Regions from separate parts of the Rhizobium sophoriradicis genome, predicted to be linked through region 2. Evidence: riboswitches for the same ligand, from Rfam matches in the RefSeq annotation. Region 2 holds a riboswitch; the other holds the start of a gene.
The links. A riboswitch is a leader RNA that binds a small molecule or an ion and turns the genes downstream of it on or off. The one in region 2 is predicted to bind S-adenosylmethionine.

Region 1 (7,653 bases), 650 kb from region 2:
CGGCCGAGCTGCTGCAGGCGATCCGCGCGGCGCATCTGCTCGGTGTGCCGGCAGGTGACAACGTCATCCGCCTTCTTCCGCCGCTCGTCGTCACCGCCGAGGAAGCCCGCGAGGGTCTCGCCCGCCTCGAGAGCGCCGCCGAGAGCATCCGCGCCTCCAAGGTCAAGAAGACGGCTTGAAGGGATTGCCGCCTTCGGGCGCACGACAGGTAAGAACATGGCTCCTAAACATTTCCTCGATCTTTCGGCCGTCACATCGGCCGACCTCAGAACCATCATGAACGATGCGCTTGCCCGCAAGCAGGCCTTCAAGGCAGGCCAGGGTGACAAGCCGCTCGCCGGCAAGATGCTGGCGATGATCTTCGAAAAGCCGTCGACGCGCACCCGCGTCTCCTTCGACGTCGGCATGCGACAGCTCGGCGGCGAAACGCTGTTTTTGTCAGGCACCGAAATGCAGCTCGGCCGCGCCGAGACAATCGGCGACACCGCCAAGGTGCTGTCGCGTTATGTTGATGCGATCATGATCCGCACCACCGAGCACTCGCGCCTGCTGGAGCTTGCCGAGCATGCGACCGTGCCCGTGATCAACGCGCTGACGGATGATACCCATCCCTGCCAGATCATGGCCGACATCATGACCTTCGAGGAGCATCGTGGCCCGATCAAGGGCAAGACCATCGCCTGGACAGGCGACGGCAACAACGTGCTGCATTCGCTGGTCGAGGGGGCGGCGCGTTTCGGCTACCGCATGAACATGGCCGTACCCCTTGGTTCGGAGCCCAAGGATCACTATCTGAACTGGGCCCGCAATGAGGGCGCCGAAATCATGCTCTGTCATGATGCCGACCGTGCGGTCGAAGGCGTCGATTGCGTGGTGACCGATACCTGGGTCTCCATGAATCAGGAACATCGGGCCCGGGGTCACAACGTCTTTCAGCCTTATCAGGTCAATGCGGCCTTGATGGCCAAGGCCGGCAGCGATGCATTGTTCATGCATTGCCTGCCCGCCCATCGCGGCGAGGAAGTGACGGATGAGGTGATCGACGGCCCCCAATCCGTGGTCTTCGATGAAGCGGAAAACCGTCTTCATGCGCAGAAGTCGATTCTTGCTTGGTGCCTGGGCGCGATCTGAACCATAATCGGACGCCGCGTGTGAAAACGCGCGGCCGCGCGAGCGAAGGGCACCCTTGCTCTTCGCTTGAAAACTAGGAGTGAAAGCCATGGCAGAAGCTGCAGCCGCCCTCGGCCAGTTCGATTTCGCCGGCGATGACCATGTCGTCCCTTTCCAGGTGGAGGGTCTGGATGTGCGCGGCCGCGCCGTCCAGCTCGGCCCGATGCTCGATGCGATTCTCGAGCGCCATCATTATCCCGCCCCCGTCGCCCGGCTGCTTGCCGAAGTCGTCGTGCTGACGGTGCTGCTCGGCACCTCGCTGAAATTCGACGGCAAGTTCACCGTGCAGACCAAGGGCGATGGCCCGGTCGATCTTCTCGTCGCCGATTTCTCGACGCCGGAAAATGTGCGTGCCTATGCCCGTTTCGATCAAGCGCTGCTTGCCAAGGCGGTTGAAGCGGGCGAGACCGAGCCGGAACAGCTGCTCGGCAAGGGGGTGCTCGCCTTCACCATCGACCAGGGCAAGTTCGCGCAGCCCTACCAGGGCATTGTCGCGCTCGATGGCACCTCGCTCGAGGAAATCGCCGGTGTCTATTTCCGTCAGTCGGAGCAGATCCCGACGCGCGTGCGCCTGGCTGCTGCAGAGCTCTTCGACCGTGACGATGCCGGCAAGCCGCGCCATCGCTGGCGGGCCGGCGGCCTCGTCGCCCAGTTCCTGCCGGAGGCGCCCGAGCGCATGCGCCACCCGGATCTCCACGGCGGCGACGGCGATAACGGCGACCGCCCGCATGGCGAAGACGATGCCTGGGTCGAAGCCCGTTCGCTGGTCGAAACCATCGACGCCGACGAATTGACCGACCCGCTTGTCGGCACCGAACGGCTCTTGTTCCGGCTGTTCCACGAGCGCGGCGTGCGCGTCTACGAACCGCGCGCCGTCTTCGACCGCTGCAGCTGTTCGCGCGACAAGATCAAGGGCGTGCTGAAGGGATTTTCGGCCGAGGAGATCGAGGAAAGCCAGGAAAACGGCGAGATCGCCGTGACCTGCGAATTCTGCTCGACCACCTACCGTTTCGAGCCGACCGAGCTTCAGCCGGCGGAGTAGTTGACACCACTGCTGTCCGGTTGCGCGCATGACTGCCCCTCACCCTAACCCTCTCCCCGTAAAAACGGGGCGAGGGGACGTGCCCTGCGAGAGCGAGGAGGGGAACGGAGAGCTTGCGGCATGCTCCCTTCGCCCCGTTTACGGGGAGAAGGTGGCGGCAGCCGGATGAGGGGCTGGTGTCGGCAATCTCCTGGGTCGAGGTGTCGTGCCGCCTGTGGCGTTACACGTCAGTTCAGCACGCGCAGCAGCCCTGGTGAATCCAGCGAGAAGGCGGGGATGTCGACGTCGAACAGCTCGCCTTCGTCCGTTTCCATCTGATAATGGCCGAACATCAGCCCGGAGGGCGTATCGAGCGGGCAGCCGGAGGAATATTCGTAGGTGTCGCCGGGTCTGAGCCGCGGCTGTTCGCCGACGACGCCGGGGCCGGTCACCTCGTCCACCTGGCCGTTCTGGTCGGTGATGTTCCAGTAGCGGTTGATGAGGCGAACGGCGACGCCGGAATTGTTGCTGATGACAATCCGGTAACCCCAGACGTAGCGATCGTCTTCCGGATCGGATTGCTCCTCCAGATAGAATGGTTCGACGACGACTTCGATATCTCTTGTGAGGGCGCGATACATGCCTTGCACCTTAGTCAAGATATGTTACCCGTATCTTATAAGAAGGCCCTGTCCGTCAAGAAACGGAACGTTGATCGGCGATGAAACAGCCGTGATCGCATGGTTTTCGATCGTTAAGCCTAATTGTCAGTATTAATTTTACTTGGTCAGCGCCGGCGCACCGATGCCGCGGCCGGGACGGCCGAACCCGGAGGCTCGGCCGTCAATGCTGTCGATCAGGCCGAAACCTTGGCAAGCGCCTTGGCGAAATCCTCGATCAGGTCGTCCGTATCCTCGATGCCGGCCGAAAGGCGAACCGTGCCCGGCGAGATGCCGAGTTCGGCGCGGGCCTCTTCCGACAGGTTCTTGTGGGTCGTCGTCGCCGGATGGGTGATCAGGCTCTTGCTGTCGCCGAGATTATTGGAGATCTTGATGATATCGAGCGCGTTCTGCAGCGCGAAGGCCGCCTCCTTGCCGCCCTTCAGCTCGAAGGCGACAAGCGTCGAACCGCCCTTCATCTGCTTGGCGATGATGTCGGCCTGCGGATGATCGGCGCGGCCGGGATAGATCACCTTGGCGACCTTGTTCTGCTCGGCCAGGAAATCGGCGATCTTCGCGGCATTCTGCGTCTGCTGTTTGACGCGCAGCGGCAGCGTCTCGATGCCCTTCAGAAGCGTCCAGGCGTTGAACGGCGACATGGCCGGGCCGGTATGGCGGAAATAGTCGTGCAGGTTCTCGTCGATCCAGGCCTTGTCGGCCAGCACGACGCCGCCGAGGCAGCGGCCCTGGCCGTCGATATGCTTGGTGGCGGAATAGACGACGATATGGGCGCCGAGCTCCAAGGGCTTCTGGAAGAGCGGCGTGGCGAAGACGTTGTCGACGACGACCTTGGCGCCGACCTGGTTGGCGAGTTTTGCCACACCGGCGATATCGATGATCTCGAGCGTCGGGTTGGTCGGGCTTTCCAGGAAGAACACCTTGGTGTTCGGCCGGATCGCCTCTTCCCAGTTCTTCAAATCGCGGCCGTCGACCAGCGTGCATTCGATGCCGTATTTTGGCGCCAATGTTTCCACCACCCAGCGGCAGGAGCCGAAAAGGGCGCGCGCGGCAACGATATGGTCGCCCGCCTTGACCTGGCAGAGGATCGCCGCACTGACGGCCGCCATGCCGGAGGCGGTGGCGCGGGCGTCTTCGGCGCCTTCGAGCATGCACATGCGCTTTTCGAACATGTCGTTGGTGGGGCTGCCGTAGCGGGCGTAGATATAACCGTCCGTCTCGCCCTTGAAGCGGGCTTCGGCGGCCTCCGACGTCTCGTAGACGAAGCCCTGCGTGAGATAGATTGCCTCGGACGTTTCGCCATATTGCGAACGCAGCGTGCCGCCATGGACGAGTTGGGTTGCCGGGCGCCAGGTCTTGCTCATGCCATCACCTTCACATAACAAAAAAACCGGCCGCAAAAGCAGACCGGTTTCATAACCCGGTCTTTTTAGCCACTTGTTTAACGTGGCTGCAAGCCGACCGGCCAAATCACCACGGGATAATTCTGCAATACTGCTGTTAGCTGCTTGCGTCAATTCCCCGTATTTGGTTTTGTCGGCGCAAAAGATGGATGGGGCATGATGGCTCGCGAAACTGGAATTCTGGCGGACCGCGCGATAGCAGCGCTGTTTGAATCGGGGCGTCTTAACTCCGAGCGGGAGCTGGACCGTGATCAGATCCAGCCGGCAAGCCTGGACCTGCGCTTGGGATCCAAGGCCTTTCGCGTGCGCGCCTCCTTCATGCCCGGCCCCTCGCATCTTGTGTCGGATAAGCTCGATCGCCTCAGCCTGCACGTGATCGACCTGTCTCAGGGCGCAGTCCTTGAAACCGGCTGCGTTTACATCGTACCGCTGATGGAGAGCTTGGCGCTGCCGGCCGACATGTCGGCCTCGGCCAATCCGAAAAGCTCGACCGGCCGTCTCGATATCTTCACCCGCGTCATCACCGATTACGCCCAGGAGTTCGACAAGATCCCGGCGGGCTATTCCGGCCCGCTCTATCTCGAAATCAGCCCGCGCACCTTCCCGATCGTCGTGCGCCGTGGCTCGCGTCTGTCGCAGATCCGCTTCCGCGTCGGCCAGTCCCTGCTCGGCGAGCCGGAACTGTTGAAACTGCATGAAAGCGAGACGCTTGTCGCCAGCAAGCAGCCGAACGTATCGGGCGGCGGCATCGCGCTTTCGATTGATCTCAGCGGCGACAAGGACGGCCTGATCGGCTATCGCGGCAAGCACCACACCGCCGTCGTCGATGTCGACGAGAAGGATCAGCACGACATCTTCGATTTCTGGGAGCCGCTCTATAGCCGCGGCCGCAACGAGCTGATCCTCGATCCCGATGAATTCTATATCCTCGTCTCGCGCGAGGCCGTGCATGTGCCACCGGATTATGCCGCCGAGATGACCCCGTTCGATCCGCTGGTCGGCGAATTCCGCGTCCACTACGCCGGCTTCTTCGATCCGGGCTTCGGCCATGCCCCGGCCGGCGGCCGCGGCAGCCGCGCCGTGCTCGAAGTGCGCAGCCACGAAGTGCCGTTCATCCTCGAAGACGGCCAGATCGTCGGCCGCCTCATCTACGAACACATGCAGGAAAAACCGGCAAGCCTCTACGGCTCCGGCCTCGGCTCCAACTACCAGGCCCAGGGCCTCAAACTCTCGAAACACTTCCGCATCTGACAGTCAGCATTCTGTGCGACTTGACAGCGGCCCCCATCTGTTGGAAATCTCAACCCGTCGCGGGTGTAGCTCAATGGTAGAGCAGCAGCTTCCCAAGCTGAATACGAGGGTTCGATTCCCTTCACCCGCTCCAGCTCCTCATCACAACCGAAATCTCATTCTTCGTCCGTGTCGCCCGCGATGCGCTTGACTGCATCGGCGGCGGCATCCAGCAGTCGCTCCGACATGGCCTGATCGGTCATGATGCGAGAGATGGTTACGGCGCCGACCATGAGGGACAGCACGACCATGGCTTTGTCATAAGGTTTCGCGCGATCCGATGCCGGGATCAATTCGTCGAGAACCTGAAGGTGAGCTTCGATGCCGTTCTGAAATGGAGCCCGCACCTCCTCGCTCTGACGCGCCGCGTCGGAACCGAGCGCGGCCAGGGGGCAACCATCGCCTTTCTCTTCCTGGTGCCCGGTTGAGAGATACATGCCGACAACCGCGCCGAAGGGATCGGCGCTTCCGGCGGCAACCCTCGACCACCGGCGAATTGCACTCTCCATCGCTCGCCCGGACGCCAGCGCTGCGAGATCGTCTTTCGATTGGAACTGTTTGTAAAATCCGCCTTGAGTGAGGCCGGCACCTTTCATCAGATCTTTCAGCCCGATGCCGTCGAAACCATGCTCCCGGAAGAGCCGGCTTGCGACATTGATCACTGTTTCGCGGTTGGCCTCGGCTTGGGCACGACTGACTCTCATTTCGATCTCCAATTAGATTTCGTTTGACATCTATACCCCTTTTAGAGTTAGGTCGCAATCTAAATGATCTGCTGCGCCGGTCAATAAGGGTTAATGAGATGAATCGCAAAATATTACTCGCCGCTTTCGGTCTTGTGGCTGCTGCCGGCGCCACCGCTTTCGTGCTTTTCGAGGAGCCCTCCACGGCCAGTGCAAAAGCCGCCGATCCCCGCACGGCACCGCCCTTCGTCAAGCTGGTGGAGGCAAAAAATCCGGAGGCGGCCGAACGCACCTTCACCGGCACCATCGCCGCCCGGGTGCAGAGCAATCTCGGCTTCCGTGTGCCCGGCAAGATCGTGCAGCGTTATGTGGACGTTGGCGTGCAGGTCAAGGCCGGTCAGCCGCTGATGCGCATCGACGAGACCGATCTGCGTCTCGCATTGACGGCGAAACGAAACGCGGTCGCCGCAGCCCAAGCAGTGCTGGTCCAGGCGCAAGCCGACGAGCGGCGCTATGCCGCCTTGGTGAAAAACGGATTGGCCGCGACGCCGCAGCGCTATGAACAGGCAAAGGCAGCCCTCGACACCGCGACCGCGCAGCTTGCCGCGGCAGAAGCGGACGCGAAAGTCGCGGAGAACGAGACGGCCTATTCCGTCCTTGTTGCCGATACCGATGGGACGGTTGTCGAAACGCTCGGCGAGCCGGGGCAGGTGGTGACGGCAGGACAAACCGTCGTCCGGCTCGCGCAGGCCGGTCCGCGTGAAGCGCTGGTCTGGCTTCCGGAATTCCTGCGGCCTGAGATCGGTCAGACCGCCGATGCCAGCATCTACGGAAACGAAGGCCGGCGGGACAAGGCGCGGCTGCGGCAGATCTCCGACGCCGCCGACCCTCAAACCCGCACCTATGAAGCCCGCTGGGTTCTGGATGGCGCGGCAGCGTCGGCCCCGCTGGGCGCGACGGTGACGATCAGGATCTCCAACAGCAGCGACCAATCGCAGGCCGCGGTGCCTGTCGGCGCGGTTTTGGACGACGGCAGCCGAACCGGCGTGTGGGTCTTCGATGAGAAATCTTCGACCGTCCACTTCAGGCAGGTGAACATAGAGCAAATAGGCGAGGAGGTCGCGGTGGTTTCCAGCGTCAAAGCAGGCGAGCCGGTCGTCGCTCTCGGCGCCCATCTGCTGCAGGACGGCGCCAGCGTGCGCACCAAGGTAGAACAGGCAGAGGCGGCAAAACAATGAACTTCAATCTCTCCGCACTCGCCGTCCGCGAACGGGCCGTTACGCTGTTCTTCATCATTCTGCTGGCCGCCGCCGGCGCCTATGCCTTCGTCAAGCTTGGGCGCGCGGAGGACCCCTCATTCACCATTAAAACCTTGACCGTGACGACCGTGTGGCCGGGTGCCACGGCGC
Region 2 (7,653 bases):
CTTCAATCCGCAACCGGTCGGATCAGAAAGAAATGCCGCGGCATCCGCTCATCCGCTCAGAGATCCATGCCGATCTCTTCGACGTCATAGGGCGTCGTCTGGTAGATTTCGTTGATCCAGTTGCCGAACAGGAGATGGGCGTGGCTGCGCCAGCGGTTCTGCGGCGCAAGCGCCGGGTCGTTATGCGGGAAGTAATTGTGCGGCATCTTGATCGGCACGCCGGCCTCGACATCACGGAAATACTCGTCAGAGAGCGAGGTGGAATCATATTCGACATGATTGAACATGTAGAGCCGCCGGCCCCTTTTCTCATGCACGAGGCAGACGCCCATCTCGCTCGATTCCATCAGGATTTCCAGGCTTTCGGATTTCTCGATGTCGGCGCGCCGCACCTCCGTCCAGCGCGACACCGGCACTTCGAAATTATCGGAAAAGCCGTTGAGATAGATCGAGGAAGGCTTCAGGTTCCGGTGGCGGTAGACACCGAAGGCCTTCTCCTTCAGTTCGTATTTCGGAACGCCGTGGAAATGATAGATCGCCGCCATCGCGCCCCAGCAGACGTTCATCGTCGAATGGACGTTGGTTTCCGTCCAGTCGAGGATCTCCTGCATCTCTTTCCAATAGGTGACGTCCTCATACGGCAGAAGCTCGATCGGCGCCCCGGTGATGATGAAACCGTCGAACTTGCGCTGCTTTACCTCTTCCCAGGTCTGGTAGAAGGCAAGCAGGTGATCTTCGGAGGTGTTCTTCGCCTTGTGCCCGCCGATGCGGATCAGCGACAGCTCCACCTGCAGCGGCGAGGCGCCGACCAGGCGGGCCATCTGCAGTTCGGTCTTGATCTTGTTCGGCATGAGATTGAGCAGCCCGATCTGCAATGGGCGAATATCCTGACGGATCGCCACCGTCTCGGTCATTACCCGTACACCCTCCTGGACGAGGGTTTCGAAAGCGGGCAGCGTATCGGGGATCTTGATGGGCATTGCGGTCACTCGATCAAAATAAAAAACCGGCGGCGACAAAAAATCGCTACCGGTCCGCACGCGGCCCTTTAGCGACTTTTTTAACGTGGCTGCAAGCCGGCCGGCCAAATCACCACGGAATGCCTTAATTAGTCGCTGTTGAGCGACGAATCAACTGCCGAATGCATGCGGCGGCGACTCAGGCAAGCCTCATCACAGTTTAATGACTGATAGAATCTGTTGATAGACCGATAACGCCAGCATGTTAATAATGACAGCATGGGCGGTGTTGGAAAAGCGTGATGGCAGATAAGACCAAGGGGAGGCCGGGGATCCGGAGGCAGGATGGAGTAGGGTATGATTTCAGCCTGACATATCGCCTCGGGGTGATGTTCTCTGCATTCTGGAATTCTGAAGTGCGTGGCAAGGTGCTGTTTCTGGCAACCGTGCTGATCCTTGTCATCCTGGCGACGGCCTATGGCCAGGTCATTCTCAATGAATGGAACGCTCCCTTCTACGATTCGCTCGAGCGCCGCGATCTCGGCGAATTCTTCCATCAGCTTGAAATCTTCGCAATGATCGCCGGCACGCTGCTGCTGCTCAATGTGTTGCAGGCCTGGCTGAACCAGATGACCGCGCTTTATATGCGAGAAGGCCTATCGCGCGATCTTGTCGACCAGTGGCTGAAGCGCAAGCGGGCGCTGCGGCTCGCCTCCAGCGGTCTGATCGGCGTGAACCCGGATCAGCGTCTGCATGAGGATTCCCGCAACCTTGCCGAAAGCACGACGGGGCTCGTTCTCGGCCTGCTGCAGTCGACCATTCTTCTCGTCAGCTTCATCGGCGTGCTGTGGCAGCTTTCGAGCGGCTTCATCTTCCACATCAGCGGCCACAGCTTCTCCATTCCCGGTTACATGGTCTGGGCGGCGATTTTCTATGCCGCTTCCGCCTCGGTGCTGAGCCAAGTCGTCGGCCGCAAGCTGGTCAAGCTCAATGCCGACCGCTTTTCGAAGGAGGCCGAGCTTCGTTTCACGCTGATGCATGCCAATGAGAACATGCCGGCGATCACCGTCGCCCGCGGCGAGGAGAACGAGCGCCGGCGCATCAACACCGACATCAGCTCGGTGCTGCGGGTCGTCAGGCGGCTCGCCATGGCCAATACCAATCTCACCTGGGTTTCGGCCGGCTACGGCTGGCTGGTGATCGTCATCCCGATCATCGTCGCGGCACCCGCCTATTTCTCCGGCGGCCTGACCCTCGGCCAGCTGATGATGTCGGTCGGCGCCTTCAACCAGGTCAATACGGCGCTGCGCTGGTACGTCGCCAATTTCGGCCCGATCGCCGAATGGCGCGCTACACTGATGCGCGTCACCGATTTTCGCCAGGCGCTGCTCGACATGGACGAGGACTACGACCCGAAGGACAGTATTGCCTATGAGAACACCGCGCCCGACACACTGACGCTGAAGGATGTAGTGATCAACGCCAAGATCGGCGAAGACATCGAGGAATGCGGCGGCTTTCGCCTGCGCGAAACCGATGTCTTGGTCAAGGCCGGCGAGAAAATCATGATCAACGGCGATCACAGCGTCAACCGCAAGCTGCTGTTTCAGGCCATGGCCGGCCTCTGGCCATGCGGCAGCGGCACGATGGGGCTGCCGCCGGTCGACGACATGCTGTTCGTGCCCCAGATCGCCTATGTTCCGGGCGGCACCCTGCGCGAAGCCCTGGCTTTCCCCGAACGCGCCGATGCCTACGAGAAGGCGGCCGTCGAGGCCGCCCTCGAAAGAGCCGGCCTGCATTCGCTGATCGCAAGGCTCGATACTCGCGCCCGCTGGGACAAGCTGCTCGACAGCGACGAACAGAAAGCGATCGGCTTCGCCCGCCTGCTGCTGGTGCGCCCGCGCTGGATTATCTTCGACGAAGTGCTGGAAGGCATGGAGCCGGAGTGGCAGGCAACGATGGCAAAGCTGCTGACCTCCATGCCCGAAACCGCGATGATCTATATCGGCCGCTCCGAAGCCTATCTTGAGGCGCTGCAGCCGCGCGTCCTGCATCTGCAGGCGCTGCCTTCAAAATCCGAAGAGCCGCAGCCGCAGGTCGCCCAGCCGGGCGCCAGGGCCAGTGCGGGCGCCGCCGCCATCCCCGCCGACATCCCCTCCCCGGCGCTTTAGGTCGCCTTGGCCGGACCGCTGGTTACAACGAGCGGTTGATTTGTGAAAGTCAGCCCTCCAGCTCCTCTCGCAGCATTTCGAGCTCCAGCCACTCCTCTTCCATGGCAATCAGGCCGGCGCGCAGTTTCTCCATCTCGGCCGCAAGCCGGTTGAAGGCAGCCGGATCGCGCGTGAAGAGATTGGGATCGGCCATGACGAGCTCGCGCTTGGCGATCTCGGCTTCCGCTTTCGACATCTCCTTCGGCAGGTTTTCCAGTGCGAATTTCTGCTTGAAGGAGAGCTTGCCCTTCGCGCCTGCGGCGGCAGGCACCGTCTCCTGCACCTTCGGCTTCTCCGCTGCCTTTTCGGCCTTCTTGCGCTCCTCGAGCGCGCCCTTGCGCTGGGCAAGCATATCCGAATAGCCGCCGGCATATTCGATCCAGCGGCCATCAGGCGCATCCGGCACGGCGGGTGCGATCGTCGAGGTCACGGTGCGGTCGAGGAAATCGCGGTCATGACTGACGAGAATGACGGTGCCGGGGAAGCCGGCGACGATTTCCTGCAGGAGGTCGAGCGTCTCGATGTCGAGATCGTTTGTGGGTTCGTCGAGGATCAGCAGATTTGCCGGGCGCGACAGTATGCGGGCCAGCATCAGCCGGGCGCGCTCACCGCCGGAGAGACTCCTGATCGGCGTCCGCGCCTGTTCCGGCTGAAACAGGAACTCCTTCATGTAGCCGGTGACGTGCCGCTGCTCGCCGTTGACGATCAGGTTTTCGCCACGCCCATCCGTCAGGTAGTTTGCAAGCGTATCCTCCGGATCGAGATCCTCGCGCTTCTGGTCGAGTGTGGCAATCTCCAGATTGGTGCCGAGTTTTATCGTGCCGCTATCCGGAGAGAGCTGCCCCGTCAGCATTTTCAACAGCGTCGTCTTGCCGGCGCCGTTCGGGCCGACCAAGCCGATGCAATCGCCGCGATGCACGCGGATGGAGAAGGGCGCAACGATGGCGCGCTCGCCGAAACTCTTGGTGATCTTATCGGCCTCGATCACCAGCTTGCCGGATTCCTGCGCGTCTGCAGCCGTCGCCTGCACCGTGCCTTGCGGTCCCTTATGGCCGCGATACTGCGAACGCATCGTCTGCAACTCGCCGAGCCGGCGCATATTGCGCTTGCGCCGCGCCGTCACGCCGTAGCGCAGCCAATGCTCCTCGCGCTCGATCGCCTTGCCGAGCTTGTGCTGCTCCTGCTCCTCGGCCTCGAGCACCTGGTCGCGCCAGGCCTCGAAATGCGCAAACCCCCTGTCGAGCCGGCGCGAGGTGCCGCGGTCGAGCCAGACGGTCGCGGTCGAAACTTTTTCGAGGAAACGCCGGTCGTGTGAGATCAGCACCAGGGCGCTGCGGCTCTTCTGCAATTCGCCTTCCAGCCATTCGATCGTCGGCAGATCAAGATGGTTCGTCGGCTCGTCAAGCAGGAGAATGTCAGGTTCCGGCGCCAGCACGCGCGCCAGGGCTGCCCGGCGCGATTCGCCGCCGGAGAGGGTTTTCGGGTCTTCCTCGCCGGTCAGCCCGAGATGCGACAGCAGATAGGTAACGCGATAAGGGTCGTCACCCGGGCCGAGCCCGGCTTCCGCATAGGCCTGCACCGTCTTGAATTCCGCAAAATCCGGCGCCTGTTCGAGATAACGCACCGTCGAAGAGGGATGGCGGAAGAGCTCGCCGGACTGCGCCTCGACCAGGCCGGCGGCAATCTTCAGGAGCGTCGATTTTCCCGAGCCGTTGCGGCCGACCAGACAGATCTTGTCGCCGGGCTCGACCTGCAGCGAAGCACCCGCCAGAAGCGGCGCGCCACCGAAGCTCAAAAAGATGTCGTCGAGTTTCAGAATGGGAGGGGCCAAAAATCAGACTCCGGAAAGATCATAAGGTCGGGCAAGCACGATCGCCCGGCCGCTGCTGAGCGAAAAACGAACCTTGCCTTCCGCCACGTTGGAAATGGTGCGCGACGAGCCGAAAGGCAGATGGAAATCTGTCAGCGGATAACGCGCATTCTCAATCGAAAGGCCGGTCAGCGGGCCGAATCCGGGCACGGAAAACAGGCTGCCTTTGGGGAGATCGAGTTCGATCGTGCCGGCAATCAGCGGCACCGCCTCCTCCTTGCCCGAGGTCAGCAGCATGTCGAAACCCTCTTCCGCCAGGCTGACGGCCGACAACAGGTGCTGAAGGGCATGATCGGAGCGTTCACCGCCGAGCGCGCCGGCGAGGATCAGCCGCCGTGCACCGCGGGCGATCGCTTCCGATACCGCGATCTCGCCGTCCGTTGCCGCTTTTGCCGCCGGGTAGGGCTGTCTCGGCACATTGGGAAACGCCCCGTCGAGATCGGCCGGCGTCGAATCGAAATCGCCGACCCAGAGCTCCGGTGTCACGCCGAGTGCGGCCGCGTGCCGCATGCCGCCATCGGCTGCGATGAAGCGGCTGCCGCCGATGGCACGGCGGAGGCGCTCCGTCAGGCTGAGTTCGCCGCCGAGCAGAATGGTGAAGTTGGATTGGCTCATGGGCATTGCCCTTAGCGCAAACGGGGGGGCGAGGGGAAGGGCCGAAGGATCGGCGGATCACCTCAACCCGGCGTATCCTTGTCACGCGACAGGAAGATCGCCTCGTAGCCGCCGATAAAACGATCGAACAGCGTCGCGAAACGTTCGACATCCTCTTCAGGCCAGTCGGAGACGATCTGAGAGATGATTGCGAATTTCTGCGCACGGATCTCCGCAAGCAGGGCCTCGCCCGCCGCCGTCATGACGACAACGATCCGCCGCGCATCGGCTTGCGACGCCTCGCGGCGCAGCACGTTGCGTCCGACCATGTCGGCGACCACCCTGCTTGCCCGTGAGGGATCGATGCGCAGCATCTCCGCGATCAGGCCGACCGTGACCTCGCCGGCAGGCTGCGCCCTGCGCACAGCATCGAGCACATCGAGATGCGAAAGCTCGAGGCCCGGTGCGGCGCTTTGGATGGCCAACCGGCCGATCAGCCGCCGCCCTGTCAGCAGCCGCATGCGCGCCATGCTCCGGCCGATGAGAGGCACGTTGTCGTCGTCTGGCTCGGCCGGGCTGTTGGACAGGATGCTGGTCAGAGTTTCATTCATGACGACACCATAACAGAGCGGCAGCGGAAACTGAATATGTCGAGGTCAATAATGTGCTATTGACAAATATATGCTAACAGCACATAAAAAGCCGACCAATCGGAACGACGCATCCATGGACATGCAACTCGCGCCTGCGCCGCTGGTGACGGACCCTCGTCGCCGGCTTATCCTCTTCTTCTTCCTGATGACCGCCATGTTCATGGCGACGCTGGATAATCAGATCGTCTCCACGGCGCTGCCGACAATCGTCGGCGAATTCGGCCATCTCGAACGTTTCGGCTGGATCGGCTCGGCCTATCTTCTAGCGCTCAGCGCCGTCATGCCGCTCTATGGCAAGCTCGGCGATCTCTTCGGCCGCAAATATGTAATGATGACCGCGATCGCAATCTTCACCGTCGGCTCGGCGGTCTGCGGCCTCGCCGTCTCGATGGACACGCTGATCGCTGCCCGCGTGCTGCAGGGCCTCGGCGGTGGCGGCATCATGGTATCGATCTTCGCCGTTAACGCCGATCTGTTCGAGCCGCGCGAGCGGGCGCGCTATCAAAGCTATTCCAGCCTCGTGCTGATGGCGTCGGGCGCGATCGGTCCGGTGCTCGGCGGCACGATGAGCGATCTCTTCGGCTGGCGCTCGATCTTCCTCGTCAACGTGCCGATCGGCTTCATCGCGCTGACCGGCTTGGCCTTCATGCTGCCCTACCGCAAACCGCATCGCCGTCCCAAGATCGATTATGCCGGCGCGCTGCTGCTTGCGCTGACGACCACGAGCGTCGTGCTCGCTACCGATAGCAGCGAATTGTTCGGCGCATTGGTTTCGCCCGAGAGTATCGGCGTCGTCGCCTTCGGCATCGTTTGCGCCGTCGCCTGGGTTTTGGTCGAACGTCGCGCACCCGAGCCGATCGTGCCGCTGCAGCTCTTCCGCAATTCGACCTTCAGCCTGCTGCTGATCATCTCGATCACGGGCGGCGCCATCGCCATCGGCATGGTCAATTACTTCGCTCTCTTCCTGCAGACGACGACGGGTCTTTCGCCCTCCGCCGCCGGCCTTTTCTTTATCCTCCTCACAGGCGGCCTCGTCTGCGGATCGCTGTCGGCAGGCCGCATCATCTCCAGGACGGGACGTTACAAACCTTTCGCCATCGCAAGTCTCACCTGCAGCGCCGTCGCCTTCGCGCTGATGTCGCAGATCCAGGCCGGAACGCCGATCGCCTTCATCGGCGCGATCATGCTGCTGCACGGAATCGGCATCGGCCTTGCCCAGCAGGTTCCCGTTATCGGCGTGCAGAATGCCGCGCCCGCCCGCGACGTCGGCGCCGCAACCGGTTCGGTGACCCTATCGCGCATGGGTGGCGCTTCGATCGCCATTTCCATCTACGGCGCCGTCATCGCCTCCGGTCTCGGCAAGGCCG

Region 1: it holds a riboswitch for S-adenosylmethionine, as region 2 does, so the genes downstream of both, N2597_RS00830 (O-succinylhomoserine sulfhydrylase) here and metA (homoserine O-acetyltransferase MetA) in region 2, are expected to answer to the same signal.

What each region holds. Positions count from the first base shown of each region.
Region 1 is NZ_CP104152.1:165,130-172,782, forward strand. It holds gene N2597_RS00810 (aspartate aminotransferase family protein) at 1-179, shown strand, start outside; gene argF (ornithine carbamoyltransferase) at 217-1,131, shown strand; gene N2597_RS00820 (Hsp33 family molecular chaperone) at 1,220-2,212, shown strand; gene apaG (Co2+/Mg2+ efflux facilitator ApaG/CorD) at 2,440-2,832, opposite strand; gene N2597_RS00830 (O-succinylhomoserine sulfhydrylase) at 3,048-4,232, opposite strand; SAM riboswitch at 4,277-4,355, opposite strand; gene N2597_RS00835 (2'-deoxycytidine 5'-triphosphate deaminase) at 4,428-5,522, shown strand; tRNA gene N2597_RS00840 (tRNA-Gly) at 5,582-5,655, shown strand; gene N2597_RS00845 (TetR/AcrR family transcriptional regulator) at 5,678-6,265, opposite strand; gene N2597_RS00850 (efflux RND transporter periplasmic adaptor subunit) at 6,364-7,482, shown strand; gene N2597_RS00855 (efflux RND transporter permease subunit) at 7,479-7,653, shown strand, end outside.
Region 2 is NZ_CP104152.1:4,019,475-4,027,127, reverse strand. It holds gene metA (homoserine O-acetyltransferase MetA) at 57-980, opposite strand; SAM riboswitch at 1,029-1,106, opposite strand; gene N2597_RS19710 (ABC transporter ATP-binding protein/permease) at 1,262-3,130, shown strand; gene N2597_RS19705 (ABC-F family ATP-binding cassette domain-containing protein) at 3,180-5,000, opposite strand; gene N2597_RS19700 (thiamine diphosphokinase) at 5,004-5,660, opposite strand; gene N2597_RS19695 (MarR family winged helix-turn-helix transcriptional regulator) at 5,717-6,244, opposite strand; gene N2597_RS19690 (MDR family MFS transporter) at 6,360-7,653, shown strand, end outside.